DNA from 3 places in the Marinobacter shengliensis genome. Region 1 is predicted to be linked to each of the others. Evidence: riboswitches for the same ligand, from Rfam matches in the RefSeq annotation. Region 1 holds a riboswitch; each other region holds the start of a gene.
What was found. Region 1 has a riboswitch for cobalamin ahead of QUE75_RS01165 (TonB-dependent receptor domain-containing protein). Riboswitches for the same ligand answer to the same signal wherever they lie in the genome.
Positions count from the first base shown of each region.

Region 2: another riboswitch for cobalamin. It lies ahead of QUE75_RS19440 (ribonucleoside-diphosphate reductase subunit alpha); the one in region 1 lies ahead of QUE75_RS01165 (TonB-dependent receptor domain-containing protein).
Region 3: another riboswitch for cobalamin. It lies ahead of QUE75_RS15650 (ribonucleoside triphosphate reductase); the one in region 1 lies ahead of QUE75_RS01165 (TonB-dependent receptor domain-containing protein).

Region 1 is NZ_AP028062.1:264,571-268,861, forward strand. It holds gene cbiB (adenosylcobinamide-phosphate synthase CbiB) at 1-151, shown strand, start outside; gene cobD (threonine-phosphate decarboxylase CobD) at 148-1,212, shown strand; cobalamin riboswitch at 1,252-1,444, shown strand; gene QUE75_RS01165 (TonB-dependent receptor domain-containing protein) at 1,603-3,432, shown strand; gene QUE75_RS01170 (cobalamin-binding protein) at 3,501-4,291, shown strand, end outside.
Region 2 is NZ_AP028062.1:4,245,324-4,249,614, forward strand. It holds gene QUE75_RS19435 (ribonucleotide-diphosphate reductase subunit beta) at 1-40, opposite strand, end outside; gene QUE75_RS19440 (ribonucleoside-diphosphate reductase subunit alpha) at 69-2,825, opposite strand; cobalamin riboswitch at 2,938-3,135, opposite strand; gene QUE75_RS19445 (DUF3047 domain-containing protein) at 3,285-3,977, shown strand; gene QUE75_RS19450 (FmdB family zinc ribbon protein) at 4,038-4,291, opposite strand, start outside.
Region 3 is NZ_AP028062.1:3,412,869-3,417,159, forward strand. It holds gene nrdD (anaerobic ribonucleoside-triphosphate reductase) at 1-37, opposite strand, end outside; partial or broken gene QUE75_RS15650 (ribonucleoside triphosphate reductase) at 30-1,742, opposite strand; cobalamin riboswitch at 1,929-2,131, opposite strand; gene QUE75_RS15655 (DUF2931 family protein) at 2,369-2,851, opposite strand; gene QUE75_RS15660 (DUF2931 family protein) at 3,010-3,648, opposite strand; gene QUE75_RS15665 (DUF2931 family protein) at 3,645-4,244, opposite strand; gene QUE75_RS15670 (T6SS phospholipase effector Tle1-like catalytic domain-containing protein) at 4,254-4,291, opposite strand, start outside.

The DNA of each region.
Region 1 (4,291 bases):
ACGGCCAGTGTTAGGTCGTGGCCCCGGGGCTTCGGCAGCGACAATCGAAGGTGCTATTGCCCTGGTACAGCGCGGGGTAATGCTCTGGTTGTCGGTGCTGCTCGTCCTCGCCCTTGCCTGCAGCTGGGTGGTGCCTGGAGGTGCCGGATGACGGCCTTCGACCTTTCTGAATCCCCGGAGCATGGCGGGCGGTTACAGGCCGCAATACAGCGTTGGGGCATCCCCCGCGAGCAATGGCTTGATCTGTCCACCGGCATCAATCCGGTACCCTGGCCGGTGCCGGCCATCCCACCGGAGGTATGGCAACGACTGCCAGAGCCGGACGATGGGCTGGAGAAGATCATCCGTTCCTGGGCAGGTGCGCCCGAGCGGGCCAGCTGCCTGCCGGTGGCGGGATCCCAGGCGGCGATCATGGCCCTGCCCGCCGTGCGCGCCAGGGTGCATGGTCTTGGTCGAGTGGCGGTGCCCGTGCCTGGATATCGCGAGCACGGTCATGCCTGGCGTCGCGCCGGTTTCGAGGTGGTGGCGATTCCTGAGCAGGCAATAGAGCAAGACGATCTGACCTGGCTGGATTCTGTGGACGTGGTGGTGTGGATACAGCCGAATAATCCGACCGGGCAGCTGGTCGATCCGGCCCGTCTTCTGCTATGGCACCAACGATTGCAGGCACGTGGGGGCTGGCTGGTACTTGATCAGGCCTTTGTTGAGGGAGAGCCCGGACACGGTTTGGAACCCTGGGCGGGCGCGCCGGGTCTGATACTTCTGCGATCTCTGGGCAAGTTTTTCGGCCTGGCCGGAATGCGCGCCGGGGCTGTGTTGGCTGAACCTGAGCTGACCCGTGCGCTGGCTTTTGAATTGGGCCCCTGGACCGTCAGTGGCCCGGCGCGTTACCTGATGGCAAGAGCTCTGGCTGACAGGGCATGGCAGATAGAGGCGCTGGGCAGGCTGCAGACGTCACGGCTGCGGATGGACGGCCTGCTCAGGAAATCTGGCATGCCAGCAACCAACGGTACGTTGCTGTTTCGCACGGTCCATCACGAAAACGCAGCACCAATAGCGGATGAGTTGGCTCGTCGTGCCATTCTGGTCAGGCGTTTTGATGAGCCGCCAGCCCTGCGCTTCGGTTTGCCGCCTGATGAGTCCGGTTGGCAACGTCTGGGAAGTGCGTTGTCTGAATTAACATATCTCATTGACCACCCCCACCCGGGTTGATAGTCTTGCCCGCAATTTCAGGTGCTCTGAGCGTTCCAACCGGACTGGCGATAGTCCGGCGAATGCAGTGAGTGAAACGGGAAGCCGGTGAGAGCCCGGCGCTGCCCCCGCAACGGTAATCAGGTGAAAGGCAATCCAATGCGCCACTGTGCCTCTGGCATGGGAAGGTGATTGCCCCGGAGCATCAGCTCCACCTGGAAGCCCGGAGACCGGCCTGGAATTTGGAGCCCATGAGTTCCAGACACCTACGTTGCGGAGGGCAGCGGCGGTGGGTGAACCGGCCAATGCAACTGATCGACGCCCCTCCACCCTCCGTCAATACAGACATTTCTCCTCCGCATGAATCAGTATCAACCGCACGGGTGAGTGCGGTGCGAAGCGAGTGAAGAAATGAAGCGTTCCAAAGTCTTGTCTGCCCTTGTGTTCATGCCTTTTGCCCTACCGGCGAGTGGTTCAGAGTCTGAAGCCGCCCCGGATACTCTTGAACCTATTGTTGTAACTGCCACGCTTGGCCCCCGTACGGTGGGCGAAAGCCTGTCTTCGGTGACGGTCATCGAAGAAGAAACCATCCGTCGTGAGGCGCCTGCCGAGTTTACCGATCTGCTGGCGGCGCAGCCCGGTATTGATCTGGTCACTAACGGGTCATTTGGCAAGAACACCAGTGTATTCACTCGTGGCACTGCGAATGATTCCACGGTCTTTCTGGTTGATGGTGTGCGCCTTCGTTCTGCAACCAGCGGTGGCGCGCCCTGGCAGTATTTTCCAGCTGATCTGGTCGAGCGCGTGGAAATCGTCAGGGGCCCCCGCAGTGCACTCTATGGCGCTGACGCGGTAGGCGGTGTCATTCAGGCATTTACACTGGATCCAAAGCACGGTAACAGAGGGTGGGTTGAAACCGGAGCAGGCAATTTCAACACCCAGAAAACCAGTGCTGGCGCATCGGCGACTCAAGGCGCAACCCGGTTCAGCCTCAGCGGGCTGCACAAGGAGACCGATGGCACCAGAATTGTGAAAGATGGCGAGGACAAAGGTTTTCGCAATACCGCCGGCGTCGGGCGTGTTGTGCATGAATTGCCGAGCGGAGGAGAGGCCAGTTTCGTCATCATGCAGTCACAGGGCAATACTGAATTTGACGGTGGCAACACGGATTTTATGATCCGGACCATCGGCGTCACATTGAATACCCCTGTCAGTGATTATTGGGCGACGTCCATCCAGCTTTCAGAATCCGCTGACGAGCAAGAAAGCTTCCGTAGTGCCGGCGATTCTGTATTCAACACCAAAACCCGAACCGCACGATGGGAAAACACTTTCACCGCAGGCGTGCACGAGCTTGCGGTCGGGGGAGAGCTACAATCCGACGAAGTGAAAAGCACCATCGAGTTCGATGAGAACAGTCGCACTAATGCCGCGTTATTCACCCAACTGCGCTTAAACTTCGGCCCTTCCGATATTCAGTTGTCATTTCGCGGCGACGACAACGAGGCATACGGTCGACAGGAAACCGGTGGCATTGCCCTTGGCCACTCGTTTGACCGTTCCCACCGGGTACGGGTGAGTTATGGCACCTCTTTCCGGGCGCCCACGTTCAATGATCTTTACTATCCTTTGGAGATATTCGATTTCGGTGGCAGTTATGCCGGCAACCCGGACCTCAAGCCGGAGGAAGGCGCGTCCGTGGAGCTGGGGCTTAGCGGTCGTTACGAACACTGGTACTGGGATGCCGCTCTTTATCAACTGGACGTAGAGAATCTGATTGAACTCCAGAGCATCAACGGTGATCTCCGGCCTGCCAACGTGAGTGAAGCCCGTATTCGTGGCGCGGAGCTGGCCTCCGGTCTGCGGTCGAATGGTTGGGATCTTGGGGTCAAACTCACCTTGATGGATCCTCGTGATCGTGAGACGGATAACCGCCTGCGTCGTCGCAGTCACCAATCGCTGAGGGTTGACCTGGACCGTCAAATGGGCGCCTGGAGTCTGGGAGGCACCGCTCTGGCCAGTGGCTACCGCTACGATGATGCTAGTAATCAAAATCGTTTACCGGGCTACGTCACCTTCAACCTTCGTGCAGGGTGGGAATTTACTCAGGACTGGACAGCACGGCTGACGCTTCAGAACGTTACGGATAAGGAATACGCGACGGCAACCCGATTTGATGGTTCAGGCTACCTGGCGGCGGGAACCGCAGGGTTTCTTTCGATTCGCTATGACTTCCGATAAAACTGCATAATCTTGCCGGGGAGGCGCCAGTGGGAAAGCTTAAGGGTGTGAGCATACTGCTCGGCTGGATGCTGCTGGCATCTCCGGCCCTGGCATCCTATGTCTGCGCCACGGATGATCTGGGCGAGGAGATATGCCTGGAACACCCGGCAAAACGCATTGCCGCACTTTCGCCTGGGGCGACAGAACTGGCATGGGCGGCGGGCGCCGGTGATCAGGTAGTTGCCGTGGTGGCTTACAGCGATTATCCCCCGGCAGCCCGAGAGGTCGCTTCAGTGGGTAGCCATACCCGCATGGATATGGAACGGCTGCTGGAGCTGCAGCCGGATCTTGTGATTGGCTGGGTAACCGGGAATCCGACGGAGCAGCTGGTCACACTCAAGAATATGGGCGTCCCGGTGTTCTCCATTGAACCCCGGAGTTTTGAAGCTGTCTCCAACACCATTGAGCGCATCTCCATACTGGCAGGTACTGAAGCAGAAGGCTTTGCAGAGGCGGAGCGATTCCGTCAGGGCATTGCCGACTTGCAGGAGGCGTACGCCAAGGCTGATCCGGTGCCGGTGTTCTACCAGGTTTGGGATGAGCCCCTGATGACGGTCAACAGCCAGCACCTGATCGGTGAAATGATTGAACTTTGCGGTGGTGATAACGTGTTTGGTCAGCTGGACCGGCTAGTGCCGAGGATCAGTGCGGAAGCGGTGATTGCGGCGAATCCCGAGGCCATTCTGGCGGGTGGAATGGGTGAGGAGAATCGCCACTGGCTGGCGCGCTGGCAGGCATTCCCCAGTATCACTGCGACAGAGCGAAACAACCTCTTTTTTATTCCGCCGTCACTGGTTCAGCGACCGACTCCGAGAAT
Region 2 (4,291 bases), 320 kb from region 1:
GCTTGTTTTCAGTTTTTGGTTCGTCGTCCCAATCCAGCATGGTTAGGCCTCCAAAGTTAAGTAAGTGGTTACTGACAGGCTTCGCAATCCGGCTCATCAATGCTGCACACCTGGGGTTGCGGCGCTGCCACCGGGGCGGCTTTTTCGGCGCCGGTAGCGCCCAGGGAGCGCAGGTAGTAGGTGGTTTTCAAACCGCGTTCCCAGGCCAGCTGGTACAGGGCGTCCAGCTTTTTGCCGCTAGGTTCGGCCATGTACAGGTTCAGGCTTTGGGCCTGGTCGAGCCATTTCTGGCGCCTTGCCGCGGCTTCTACCAGCCATCTTGGGTCGATTTCGAAGGCGGTGGCGTAGCGGGCTTTCAGCACCGGCGGGATGCGGTCGATCTGTTGCACGCTGCCATCGAAGTATTTGAGGTCGTTCACCATCACGTTGTCCCAAAGGCCTTCGGCTTTGAGGTCGCGCACCAGGGAGGGATTGACCACGGTGAATTCGCCGGAGAGGTTCGATTTCACGAACAGGTTCTGGTACGCCGGTTCGATGGACTGGGAAACCCCAACGATGTTGGAGATGGTGGCGGTGGGGGCGATGGCCATAACGTTGCTGTTGCGCATACCGTTTTTGGCGATCAGCTCACGCACCGGGGTCCAGTCCAGGCGGCTGTTGGTGTTGAGTGACAGGTCCCCTTCCCGGCGGCTGTCTTTCAGCAGGTTGATGGAATCGATGGGCAGGATGCCCTGATCCCACAGGGAACCTTCGTAGGTTTCGTAGGCTCCCCGTTCACCGGCCAGGGTGGCGGAGGCGCGAAGGGCGAAGTAGCTCAATTGCTCCATGGCCACGTCGGCAAACTCCACCGCTTCCGGGCTGGTGTAGGGCAGCCCCAACTGGTAGAGCGCGTCCTGGAAGCCCATCAGGCCCAGGCCCACGGGGCGGTGTTTGAGGTTGGAGTTCTTCGCCTGGGGCACGGCGTAGAAGTTGATGTCGATAACGTTATCGAGCATGCGTACGGCGGTGGTCACGGTGCGTTCCAGGCGCTGTACGTCCAGCTCGCCGTTGGCGATGTGGGCAGCCAGGTTGACCGAGCCGAGGTTGCATACGGCGATTTCGTCGGCGCTGGTGTTCAGGGTGATTTCGGTGCACAGGTTGGAGCTGTGCACTACGCCCTGGTGCTGCTGCGGGGAACGCAGGTTGCAGGGGTCTTTGAAGGTAACCCAGGGGTGGCCGGTTTCAAACAGCACGGTGAGCATTTTGCGCCACAGTTGTTTGGCAGGGATTTTCTTGAACAGTTTGATCTTGCCCTGCTCCGCCAGCGCTTCGTAATGCTCGTAGCGTTCCCGGAAGGCGTTGCCGTAAAGATCGTGCAGGTCTGGGGCATCGCTGGGGGAGAACAGGGTCCAGTCCCGGTCTTCACGCATGCGTTCGATCAGCAAATCCGGCACCCAGTTGGCGGTGTTCATGTCGTGGGTGCGGCGGCGTTCGTCACCGGTGTTTTTGCGCAGCTCCAGGAATTCCTCGATGTCCAGGTGCCAGCTTTCCAGGTAGGCACACACGGCGCCCTTGCGCTTGCCGCCCTGGTTGACCGCCACGGCGGTGTCGTTGACCACTTTCAAAAACGGCACCACGCCCTGGCTCTGGCCGTTGGTACCTTTGATGTGGGAGCCCAGTGCCCGCACCGGAGTCCAGTCGTTGCCCAAGCCGCCGGCCCATTTGGAGAGCAGCGCGTTATCCTTGATGGCGCCGTAGATACCTTCCAGGTCGTCCTGCACGGTGGTCAGGTAGCAGGAGGACAACTGGGAATGGCGGGTGCCGCTGTTGAACAGGGTGGGCGTGCTGGCCATGTAATCAAAGCTGGACAGCAGGTTATAGAATTCGATGGCGCGGGCGTTGGGGTCGTCTTCCCGCAGGGCCAGGCCCATGGCGACACGCATGAAGAACACCTGGGGCAGTTCCAGGCGGGCTTTGTTCCAGTGCAGGAAGTAGCGGTCGTACAGGGTTTGCAGGCCCAGGAAACCGAACTGGTGGTCACGCTCGGGGATGATCGCCGCACCCAGGCGTTCCAAGTCAAAGGCGGCCAGGGCTTCGTCCAGCAATTCGTAGCGGATACCGGCGTGGATGAACGCGCTCAGGGCCTGTGGATAAACCTCTGCCAGCGGCTGGTTGCGGGGCAGGTCCAGGGCCTCGGCGGCTTCCAGGCGAAGCTGTTCCAGCAATAGGCGGGCGGTGACAGCGCTGTAGTCCGGCTCTTGCTCGATACGGCCACGGGCCGTCATGATCAGGGCGGAGAGCACTTCGGTTTCCTCAATACCGTCGTACAGGTTGCGCAGGGCTTCGTCGACCAGGGATTCGCCATCAATGCCCTCCAGGCCGGTGGCAGCCTGTTCTACCTGCAGTTTCATAAGGCCCAAGTCCAGCGGCGCCACGTTGCCGTCGGCTTTTTTCACGGTCAGGTGCGGGTGCGCTTCCATGGGCTCTTCGATGGCGCGCTTGCGGGCGTGTTCTTCCCGGTAGAGCACGTAAGCCCGGGCCACCTTTTGCTCTTCGGCCCGCATCAGGGCCAGTTCCACCTGGTCCTGAATGTCTTCAATATGCACTTTACCGCCGGCTTTCAGGCGCCGGCTGATGGCCTGCACCACCTGTTCGGTTACCCGATGCACGGCGTCGTTGATGCGGGCAGAGCCGGCGGCTTTATCGCCTTCCACGGCCAGGAACGCTTTGGTCACCGCCACACTGATTTTGGCGGGATTGAATCCAACCAGGGTGCCGTTGCGTTTAATAACTTGAAGGGATTGGGTATCGGCGGCCGGGGCTTCGGCCAGAGCGGTGGCAGACATCGTGTTCTCCTGAAGTCGCGTCAGATTCCATTTAGCCTTCGCGAATGCAGGAGCACACCGTGCCTTGTTTCAGGGCAGGGATAACCGATCTGCTCACCTTGAGTCGCGAAGGTGCAGTACTGTTTCCCTGGCAGGTCTTCGGACTCAGGGGCGTGAACCTGTTGGTTCGGCCTTGCGTGGCGACTTCCCGGCGCTTGCCAGTGTCTTGATGCCACGCTCGTTCCCCAATACCGCTGCGCGTCAGTTCCGGATTCTCACCGGATTCCCGACTACCTTTATGCCTGAAGTGATCAGAGAATGATCACAACATATGGTAGTCAACCAAGGATTTGGTCACTATATACGGACTAATAGCCACTGACAAGGCACTTTATTGCAGGCCCGCTGTCTGCCACTGCAGTGGCCCGAAAACAAAAGGACAAGTCTATGAAGCAATCGTCACAGGCAGGCCCGGCATTGATGCTTGCCCTGCTGTTGGCCAGCCCGGCACTGATGGCACAGGAGCCGTTGCTTCAGCCGTTTTCCACGATGAGTTCGTTGTCGGATGGTTGGGAGCCACTGGAATTCCCCAGGATCGACCGGCACACGCGCTATGAGCTGGTCACGGACGACGGTGTTCAGGTGGTCAAGGCGACCGCTGATAACAGCGCCTCCGGCCTGATTGCCCGATTGTCGTTAGAACCCGGCGAATCGCTGATTCTGCGTTGGCAATGGAAGGTGTCCAATGTGTTCGACCGGGGCGATGCCCGGAAAAAGTCCGGCGACGACTACCCGGCGCGAATCTACGTGGCCTTTGAATTCCAGCCCGACAAGGCAGGATTCTTTGAACGGGCCAAGCGCAAAACCGTGGAGGTGATGTTTGGCGAGTCCCTGCCGGGTAATGCCCTGAACTACATCTGGGCCAACCGGTTGCCGGAGCAATCCATTGTCGCCAACGCCTTCACCGACCAGACCATGATGGTGGCGGTCAATTCCGGCCCGGAGCAAACCGGTGAGTGGGTCACGGTGGAACGGGATATTGTGGCAGATTACCGGGAAGCGTTCGGGGAGAATCCCCCGCGTATTGTTGGCGTGGCCATCATGTCGGATGCGGATAATACCGGTGAACGGGCAACAGCGTGGTATCGGGATCTGGTGCTTGAGAGGCCGTGAATTGTGGATCGAAAAAAGGCCCCGTATCGGGGCCAAACACGTGAAACGTCGAATCGGCTGTCAGTGGCTGATCATCCACGGGCGCATCGAGGGAAACATTTTCTTACCGTCCGCGGTATAGAACAGCATGGATTTGCCCGGCTTCGGTGAGCCGCAACCACAACTTCGGCTGTGTTCCTTGTCGTGTGCCCTGCGATCGGCAGTCGAGAACACTGGCTCGTGTTTTGAGCGCTCGTTCCGGTCCTGAGCCGATCGTTTGGCCGGGTCCATGGCGGCAATCTCCGGAGGCAGCACTATGACACGGGGTGACAGCG
Region 3 (4,291 bases), 1.2 Mb from region 1:
GGCGTTGGCTGTCATCGGGAAGTTTCTGGTTATCCATGCTGAACTCCTTCTTTGCTTTTTGGGGAAGTGTCGGGCGTTGCCGACTTTTGCTGCCCGGCGAGTAACAGCTCGTCACATTTCGGGCAGAATTCGTGTTCTCCGTTCAGGTACCCGTGTACCGGACAGATAGAGAAGGTGGGCGTGACTGTGATGTACGGCAGCCGGTAATTCTCCAGCACCGTTTTCACAAACCGGCCGCAGGTGGCGGCATCGCTGATGCGTTCGCGCATATACAGGTGCAGCACCGTGCCGCCGGTGTAGCGGGTTTGCAGTTCATCCTGAAGGTCCAGGGCTTCAAACGGGTCATCTGTGTAGCCCACCGGAAGCTGGCTGGAGTTAGTGTAGTAAGGGGCATCCGGTGTACCGGCTTGCAGTATGTCGGCAAACCGTTTCTGGTCTTCCTTGGCAAACCGGTAGGTGGTGCCCTCAGCCGGGGTGGCTTCAAGATTGTAGAGATGGCCGGTTTCTTCCTGGTATTGCTTCATCCGTTCCCGTACATGATCCAGCAGCTCCAGCGCAAAGGCCCTGCCCTGCTCGCTGCTGATATCCTCCTGGTCACCGGTAAAGTTGCGGACCATTTCGTTCAGGCCATTCACACCAATGGTGGAGAAGTGGTTTCTCAGGGTACCCAGATAACGCTTGGTGTAGGGGAACAGGCCTTCAACCATTAACCGGCCGATCTCCTGGCGCTTTATTTCCAGGCTGTCCCGGGCCAGATCCATCAGCTCATCCAGCCGGGCAAACAGTGCCAGCTTGTCACCTTTGTAGAGGTAGCCCAGCCGAGCACAATTCACAGTGACCACCCCCAGGGAACCGGTCTGTTCTGCTGAGCCAAACAGGCCATTGCCACGCTTGAGCAGTTCCCGCAGGTCTAGCTGCAGGCGGCAGCACATAGAGCGAACCATGTTGGGTTCCAGGTCTGAGTTGAGGAAATTCTGGAAGTACGGCAGGCCGTAACGGGCGGTCATTTCGAACAATCGCAGGGCGTTGTCGGATGCCCAGTCGAAATCCCGGGTGATGTTGTAGGTAGGAATCGGGAAGGTAAATACCCGGCCCATACTGTCGCCTGCGGTCATTACCTCGATGTAGGCCTGGTTGATCATGTCCATCTCGGCCTGCAATTCGCCATAGCTGAATGGCATTTCCTCACCGGCAATAATGGGTATCTGCTCCCGCAGATCGTCCGGGCAAACCCAGTCAAAAGTGATGTTGGTAAATGGCGTCTGGGTGCCCCAGCGGGACGGCACGTTCAGGTTGTAGACGAATTCCTGAATGCACTGGCGCACGGTGGCGTAATCCAGGGTGTCCTTGCGGATAAATGGCGCCAGGTAAGTGTCAAAGGAGCTGAAAGCCTGAGCACCTGCCCATTCGTTCTGCAGGGTGCCAAGAAAATTGACCATCTGGCCGATGGCACTGGACAAGTGCTTGGGCGGGGCCGCCTCAACCTTGCCTGGCACACCGTTCAGGCCTTCGTGCAGTAGGGTACGCAAAGACCAGCCAGCACAGTAACCACTGAGCATGTCCAGGTCGTGAATGTGCAAATCTGCCTGCCGGTGGGCCTGGCCAATTTCCGGGGTATACACCTCGTTCAGCCAGTAGTTGGCAATCACCTTGCCGGCGGTATTCAGGATCAGGCCGCCGAGGGAATAGCCCTGGTTAGCATTGGCATTCACCCGCCAGTCGCTGCGGTCCAGGTATTCACCAACAGTAGCGGAGATATCCAGCAAGGCGGGATCAACAGGGTGTGAGGCAGTGTGGGTAGACATCAGGTTCCTCCTGGAAACGCGTCAGGTTGTCGCAATAGCTGCAGCAACGTTCGCGAAGACAGGAGGTCAGGCACGGGCGAATACCCGAGACATGATCAGCTGTTCACCCTGAATCGCGAAGGTGCAGTGCTTGTTGCCCTGGCAGGTCTTCGGACTCAGGGGCGTGAGCCTTTCGGCTCTGCCTTGCGTGGCGACTTCCCGGCTTTCGCCAGTGTCATCATGCCACGGTCGTTCCCCAATACCGCTGCGCGTCAGTTCCGGACTCTCACCGGATTCCTTGCCACAAACACAACATGTTGTGGCTTGCCAAGACAATTTAACTATATACGGAGATTGTGCACCCTGCAAATTAAAATGTACCTGGATTATTTTTTATTTGATGTCGGATCGGCGACGGGTACTTCACACCGATGTATCCGGCAGGTTCCAGTAATGCAGCCATGGTCTGGCCAGGATCGTGTTAATTGCTGCCGAAGCGGGTGGTCCATTGGTGCTGGGGACGGGGCATTAATGAGAGTCTTGCAGAAAGCTATGTAGAAACCGCGCGTATCTAAATTACTCGGTCACCAACCCTCCAAAGGCACACCGTGTTCTTCGATATACGCACCGTGTTGTTCTAAGTACTCCCTTGTGCGAATTTCAAACGCCTCGAGGTCGCCCTCAACTTCGACAGCGGGCACTCGCATGACTTCGACGGCATTAGATCGTTGGCTCATCATCCACACAACCACCTCACCACCAGGCGCAAGCCCCAAAACCAAAGTCCTTCTTGGCTTCATCAGAACATCTTTGCTTTGCGTGGCTGTAGGAGCAGGGACACGCATACGGTCCTGCAGGTCCGAGGGAACCTCAAACAACGTGGAGTAGAATTTTTGTTCAGAAAATGAGAACCAATGCAATGCGATCAAGCTGGGGAACGGATCTATCGGGCCTCCAGAACCGAAGGGGCCGTCAGGACCCATCCAGCAACATCGAACCCCACCTCCAATAGGTGCGCGCCAGCTCCTAACACCAGGCTTCTCCAAATGAGCATTGATTATCCACATTTCGTAGTGCTGGGGTGCGACAGCAACAATACCCCAGCTGATATCGTCTTCCTCCCAATAGGAGCAGCCTACCGATATCGCTAGCGAAACCGTACAAAAGATTGCAAGTCGATGTCTCTTCCTATGTTGAAGCTGCACAAAGGCGGCCACTGATCTGATCACCACCCCTCCAACGGCACACCGTGCTCCTCGAGATAGGCGCCGCTTCGCTCGAGGTAACCTTCCGTTGACTCCGAAAAATCATCAGGATTACCTTCAACTTCGATTGCCTGAACACGCATTACCTCTACCGCGTTTGTTCGCTGGCTCATCATCCAGACAACCACTTCTCCTCCGGGCGCCAACCCTAAAATCAAGTCGCTTCTTGGCAACTGGCGTATCTCACCTTTTTGAGTCCTGGTGGGAGCAGGCACTCGCATTTGATCTTGCAAATCCGGCGGGACATCAATCAAGATGGAATAGTATTTCTGCTCCGCAAAAGAAAACCAATGGATCGCGATCAGGTTGGGGAACGGATCCATCGAGCCCCCTGTTCCGAAAGGACCTCGGCCGCCCTCCCAGCAGCAGCCTTTATGGCCTGCAGGAATTCGCCAACTGCGTTCTCCGGATTTTTCCAGATGCAGGTTAATGACCCACACATCGTAGTGACTCGGGGCAGCGACCCCAACATACCAAGGGAGATCATCCTTAGGCCAAAACGACAAACCGACCCATACGGCAAGCCCCACTCCGCAAACCACAGCGATTGGTCGTTTTTTGAATGCCCGCTTCACAAAGGCGGACACCGATAGGATCACCAGCCCTCCAACGGCACACCGTGTTCCTCGAGATAGGCGCCGCTTCGCTTGAGGTAGTTCTTGGTCCGTTCTTTAAAAGCATTGAGATTACCCTCAACTTCAATCGCCTGAACACGCATCACCTCTACAGCGTTTGTCCGCTGACTCATCATCCACACAACCACCTCACCGCCGGGTGCAAGCCCCAACACTAAAGTGCCTCTCGGCTTCATCCTAACTTCACCACTTTGAGTGGTGGTAGGAGCGGGCACACGCATTTGATCCTGCAGATCCGGCGGAACATCAATCAAGATGGAATAGTATTTCTGCTCCGCAAAGGAAAACCAATGGATCGCAATCAGGTTGGGGAACGGATCCATATCACCGCCGGTTCCAAAGGGCCCTCCATCGCCTTTCCAACAACAGCCCTTATGGCCAGCGGGAATTCGCCAACTGCGTTCCCCAGATTTCTCCAGATGCAGGTTAATGACCCACATGTCGTAGTGACTTGGTGCAGCGACACCCACGTACCAGGGAATATCGTCATCCTGCCAAGCTGAACATCCAACCAAGACCGATAAGCATACTAGCCAAGAAAAGTTTCGCACATGGACCATCAGTATTCCTTAACGATTAGGGTAAACAACTCGTTCACCGGATTGCG